Regions from separate parts of the Prochlorococcus sp. MIT 1307 genome, predicted to be linked through region 2. Evidence: predicted binding sites of a transcription regulator. Region 2 holds the regulator's gene; the other holds the start of a gene.
The links. Region 2 encodes NtcA, which controls nitrogen genes in cyanobacteria. Its sites were predicted from a motif close to GTANCNNNNGNTAC; they were not measured.

Region 1 (3,131 bases), 610 kb from region 2:
TGGATCCCTCCATTAAGTGGAACCATCTTATTAACTGCAGGTCTATTAACCCTTCTGGCAAATTGGATCTAACACATGCAGGTTTTACGAAAAATCATTGCCTGGGCCTCCAGTCTCAAGGTTGCAATCTTCTTATTGCTTGTCATTGCACTAGCAAGCGCAATCGGCACAGCGATACCTCAAGAAGAACCAATTGGAAACTATCTGGAAGTTTATGGTAAACATCCCTGGCTAGGTTTCATTAATGGAAAGACTCTAATCAGACTGCAGTTCAATCAGGTTTATTCCAGTAATTGGTTTTTAGCTCTACTTGGCTGGCTTGGACTATCACTAATGATTTGCAGTTGGCGAAGGCAATGGCCAATGGTTCAGGCCGCTCTTAATTGGATCGACTACAAAGATCCTCAACAATTAAGCAAGCTGGCAATTGCTGAAACAATTCCAACTGCTCAATCATCACAAGGGTTAAATCAACTTGCTGTACACCTTCAAAAAAAAGGATGGCAAGTCAAGCAAAAATCAGGAAGACTTGCTGCCAGAAAAGGAGCTCTAGGCCGCATTGGCCCCCCACTGATTCATCTAGGACTGATATTGATCTTGTTTGGAGCGTCATGGGGCGCTGTAAAAGGACAACGCGTTGAAAAGTTTCTCGCTCCTGGTAGATCTTTTCAGCTACTTAATCGCGAAGGAGTTAATCAATTAACACTAACCCTGAATACTTTCAAAATTGAACGTGATCCCGCTGGAAGAGTAGAGCAGTTTCGTTCTACTCTCGAACTAACCGATCAAAGGGAGGAGGATGGAGAGATAAGAGAAGTAAGTGTAAATCACCCGCTGCGTATAAAAGGAATGACGGTTTATCAAGCCGATTGGTCCCTTGCAGCAATCACACTACAACTGGGTAAAAGTCCAAAACTGCAACTACCTTTACAAGAGTTTCCTCAACTAGGAGAACAAGTTTGGGGATTGGTTATTCCAACTAATCAGAATGGGAAAGAGCCAATCTTGATGAGTGTTTCAAGCGAAGCAGGGCCTGTACAAGTATTTGACGAAGGGGGGCAACTCATTGCTGGTCTAAGACCTGGAGGAGATGCACAAGAGATAAAGGGGGTCCCTCTCCGTGTAGTGGATGTCATACCCGCAACAGGACTTTTATTGAAACGTGATCCAGGAGTGCCAGTTGTATATACAGGTTTTGCAATCACCTTACTTGGTGGTTTTCTAAGTATTCTTTCAACACGACAATTATGGGCAGTTTCAGAACCAGAAAACGAATATATACACGTTGGAGGGTTAAGCAATCGAAACTTATCAGGGCTAGCGAATGAAATGCCAGAGCTTTTGGCCACCATCTCAAACAATGAACTTAATGAGGCTGCCTTTCGCCGTGCTTAACACGAACCACCATGTGAACATTTCCACGAGGGTTGAAATCTGCTTCTAGCTGCATCCAAGAGGGATTGCATACTTTGACTAAATCATCCAGGATCTCATTAGCGACCTGTTCATGAGAAATCTTGCGATCGCGATAGCTATTTATATACAGCTTGATAGCTTTTAATTCCAAAACCTTTTTATCTGGTTGATAAAGCAATCGCAATACAGCGAAATCTGGATATCCAGAAAAAGGGCATAGGCATGTAAATTCCGGTAACTCTATGGAAATTTCATAAGGGCGGCCTTCATTTGGATTATCAAAACAAATCAACTCACCCTGAGCGATAGCTCGTTCGCCATAAAGTGGAGTTATGTTTTTTGAATCAAGGGGAATCACCTGAAAATCTCCTTTAATAAAGAATTGACAAAGCGTTTTTAAATTATTGAAGGAATTAGAGAGGTTCCTTCAATATAAAGATGTCACTTACTTGCCCCCATAGAAATTATGTGAAAGAAGCTTTTTTAAGAAGTCAGAAGTATTACTAATTGGATATCAAACGCGCAATCCGTAGCAACAAGCACAATTTAGTCTCGCCTTACCCCCCCTAATAGTAGGCAGTGAGCTCCTTTTATATGGATATTTGGCTGATCGACACCGAAGAAGGAACTCAGCTTCGTCCTGAAAGCGTGCATGGCATGCTCTGGTTGCAAACCCATTTTGAAGATGAGCATTGGGAAGCACTATCCTCAAAAAAAGTTCGGCTGACTACAGAAGATGCCAAAGCCCTTTCATCTGATGCAGAAGAAGCAGGTTTAAGAATTAATCATGTTCCTTCACTATCAATCACACGTAAATTCTAAGAAAGGTAATTTATCTCTCAAATTAGCTATTGAAAATCATGAAAAAAGTTGAAGCTATTATCCGCCCATTCAAACTTGAAGATGTAAAGCTTGCTCTGGTCAAAGCAGGCATAGTTGGAATGACAGTTACTGAAGTACGTGGTTTTGGGCGCCAAAAAGGCCAAGTAGAACGCTATAGAGGCTCAGAATTCACAGTTGAGTTCCTTCAAAAACTCAAGGTTGAGGTAGTTGTTGATGATGCAAGTGTTGACGCTGTTTTAAAAGCAATTGCTGAAGCTGCGAAAACCGGAGAGATTGGAGATGGCAAGATTTTCATCTCTGCAGTGGACTCAGTGCTACGGATTCGCACAGGAGATAAAGATGAAACAGCTCTTTAGTTTGAAAGCAAAGTGTTTTTGACAAGACTCTCAATATTTGGCAACTTCCGGCCTTCACTAATACCTAACCACAACAGATATTCATGATTACCAGCAGGTCCCGTAATTGGTGAAGCAACAATGCCTTTTGGCTCCCATCGCAGTTCACCAGCGCTTCTTATAACCGAATGCAATGCATCAACATGTGCAGCAGGATTGCGTACTACCCCGCCTTTACCAACTCGTTCACGGCCAACCTCAAACTGTGGCTTAACTAAAACCACTGCTTCTGCATTGTCTGGCTGAAGCAAAGATCTAATAGCAGGCAAAACGATCTTTAATGAAATGAACGACAAATCAGCTACAGCAAAGCTTGGCCATGGATCATTGGGTCCATACAGTTCCTCATGAGTAAGTGTTCGAAGATTAGTGCGCTCCTTCAATACAACTCTTTGATCTGTGCGAAGGCGCCAAGCAACTTGCCCATAACCAACATCAATGCCATAAACCCGAGCAGCACCATTTTGCAAAAGGCAG
Region 2 (3,131 bases):
TCTAACGGCATTTCTTTCATTTGATTTGTTTTCGATGCAAGACTTTTCTTTTGCGTTCTCAACTAGACAGCAGGAGATGGAAGGTCTTAGCCATTTCAGTCGTCCACATAGTTGAACAGCTCCTTCGGGGCCTTGGGAGACTCCTCCTTTTAAGAATTGCGCCACAATTACTCGACTTCCTAATCCTGCGGCTCTTAGTGCCTCGCTAAGGACGCCTGAGAAACTTCCTCTAAAGGGTGCGGTGTGTACTTGCAGTTGACCTTCTGAAGTAACTAAATGGAGATGTGCTCGCTTGCCAGGAGTAGAAACAGGATGCAGGCCTGCTCTAGTTTCAATTGCTCGGCTTTGTTTAGGAAGATACTCAGGGCTAATTCTTGAGATCATAAAAACTTCAGGCCCCAAACCTCTATTCCATGAATCTAGCGGTGAGAATTCAATAAACAACTTTTTTGACACTATCTATAGTGTATTGCTAGAAATTCTTTAAGGCTTAAAGCAATCTGTATATTTGTTTTTCGAAATCATGAGTTCTGTTCCTGAGATGAGAGCAACGGGCCGTTTTTCAGATGAATTAAGGCATTGCCAGGTAACCCTGGACCCGATGGGATTTGCTCTTAGTTCCTTGATTATCAAGACAGGTCACACAAGTGTCCTTTGCAGTGTGTCCATGAGGGAAGGTGTGCCTTCCTGGTTGGAAGGGAGCGGGAAAGGCTGGCTTAGTGCTGAGTATCGGTTATTGCCTGCTTCTACTCCTACTAGACAAAATCGTGAGTTAATGAAGCTTTCAGGTCGAACTCAGGAGATTCAGAGGCTTATTGGGAGAAGTCTTAGAGCAGTGCTGAATATGGAAGTGCTTGGAGAAAAAACTTTCTTGATTGATTGTGATGTGATTCAAGCTGATGCGGGTACTAGGACAGCTTCTATCACTGGATCCTGGATCGCACTCAAATTGGCTTGTTTAAGGCTTTTAAAGAAAGGCATTTTAATTAATGATCCCATTGCAGGCCAAGTCGCGGCAGTCTCTGTGGGTTTAAAGGATGGGACTTGTTTGCTTGACCTTGATTACAATGAAGATTCATCAGCGGATGTTGATATGAATGTTGTCATGGACGCTGATGGCCGTTTGCTTGAGCTTCAGGGCACTGCTGAAGGTAAGCCTTTTTCAAGAGCAGAGCTCAATAATTTGCTCGATATTGCTGAGCCAGGTATTAAGCAACTTCTTGCGGTTCAACTTTCAGTTTTATAAAAGTAAGATTCAAAAACGTCATTATTGCTACAAGTTATTTGAAGCGCTCTCCTTAGCGTCCTGCAATCTGCTTCGCCGAAATGGCCGGCGCTATTCGCGGCTTTAGCCGCTATGCACCACAACCAGACTCACCAAAAACAACAAATCTGATTAATGGGCCGGGGCCTGTTAGTGGAACCTTGCTTGATGTCATGAGAGGTCTTGATGGAGCGAATACTGAGTTGATAGAGCGATCGAAAACTATTTTTTTTCCTGGAGACCCAGCTGAAAGAGTTTATTTAATACGTCGAGGCGCTGTTCGATTATCGAGAGTTTATGAATCTGGTGAAGAAATTACAGTGGCTTTGCTAAGGGAGAACAGTTTATTTGGAGTTCTTTCTTTGATTACGGGCCAACGTTCGGATCGTTTTTATCATGCTGTCGCTTTTACAAGAGTAGAAATGGTGACAGCTCCAGCAGCTTCAGTTCTGCATGCTATAGAAGGTGATGCAAGTGTTGGGCTTTTACTACTGCAAGGGTTATCTACAAGGATTTTACAGACCGAAACTATGATTGAAACCCTGACTCATCGTGATATGTCATCGCGCTTGGTGAGCTTCCTTCTTGTCCTTTGTAGAGATTTTGGAGTCCCAGGACAAAAGGGAATCACAATAGATTTAAAGCTTTCACATCAAGCAATTGCTGAAGCAATTGGTTCTACGAGAGTAACAATTACACGATTGTTAGGTGACTTGCGGAACTCCGGCTTGCTACAGATTGAGAGGAAGAAAATATCGATCCTTGATCCAATAGCACTTGCTAAACGATTTAGTTGAGTCACGCGTTGTTTCAGGATGGTAATACAAAGGCTCATTACTAAATTCACTTTTTTCTGTGTCTGGTTGGCTCCTGATCATTGCTTTGTTATTTCTCGGTGGCATCCTCGCAACTTTGGGGGATTTGCTTGGAAGTCGGATTGGGAAAGCCCGCCTTAGCTTCTTTAATCTCAGGCCACGTAGGACAGCAGTTTTAATAACAGTTCTTACTGGCAGCCTCATTAGCGCTATTTCTCTTGGCTTGATGCTTCTAGTAAGTAGGCAACTACGTGTTGGGTTATTTGAGTTAGAGGCTATACAAGCAAAAATTAAATCAGGAGAGAAGGATCTGAAAAAATTGGGGAAGAATTTGTACGCTTTGCGTAGGGGCGATGTTGTTATTAGTAGCGGTCAACCTTTAGCCACTGCAACAATTCAATTGGATCAATCAATGAATGCAAAAAAAGAAGTTGATCTTTTACTGCAAAGAGCAAATTATGAAGCCTATCGAAGAGTTATGCCTGGACAAAGGCCTTCAAGGAGAATAGTTCTAGCATTAAGAGGAGACATTAAAAGACTAGAAGAGATAATAAGTAAAAAAGGCTCATGGGCAGTTAATATTCGCTCTGCAGGTAATGTTTTGTTGGGTGAAAAAGCAGTCTATGTTTTTCCTGAAGTAAGGCCCAATATAAATATTGTTAATGAGGGAGAGGTAATAATTAGCACAGCTATTGAATTAAGTCAGATGAATAACGAATCTTTAGCTAAACAGATTCAATTGTTGTTTGAATCAACATCTGCTGAGATTAAGAGAAGAGGTTCTTTGAGCTCAGTAATTCAATTTAATTCCAGTGAAGTTAATAAAATGGCTAAGGAATTGCTAAAGAGGAAAGAAGGTTTTGTTGAGTTGGAAGCAATTTCTTTGCGTACTAGTCAGACTGCTGATCCCGTGGCAATCTCTTTACAAGTCAGGGAAAAAGTACAAGGGAAGATTTCAAAATATAAATTATGAGAAGCTTTATTGCTATTGACCCAGGCAACAAAAAGTGTGGACTATTACTCGCTGATCTTGAAGCAGATCTTGTTTTAGA

Region 1: the regulator NtcA is predicted to act here: its motif matches at 1,946-1,959, upstream of queF (preQ(1) synthase).

Annotation. Positions count from the first base shown of each region.
Region 1 covers NZ_CP139301.1:1,626,515-1,629,645, reverse strand. The annotation lists gene SOI82_RS08295 (cytochrome c biogenesis CcdA family protein) at 1-72, shown strand, start outside; gene SOI82_RS08290 (cytochrome c biogenesis protein ResB) at 76-1,395, shown strand; gene queF (preQ(1) synthase) at 1,367-1,774, opposite strand; gene SOI82_RS08280 (hypothetical protein) at 2,011-2,238, shown strand; gene SOI82_RS08275 (P-II family nitrogen regulator) at 2,277-2,615, shown strand; gene SOI82_RS08270 (TlyA family RNA methyltransferase) at 2,612-3,131, opposite strand, start outside.
Region 2 covers NZ_CP139301.1:1,013,687-1,016,817, reverse strand. The annotation lists gene SOI82_RS05300 (cob(I)yrinic acid a,c-diamide adenosyltransferase) at 1-384, opposite strand, end outside; gene rph (ribonuclease PH) at 524-1,246, shown strand; gene ntcA (global nitrogen regulator NtcA) at 1,327-2,061, shown strand; gene SOI82_RS05285 (DUF3084 domain-containing protein) at 2,120-3,052, shown strand; gene SOI82_RS05280 (resolvase) at 3,049-3,131, shown strand, end outside.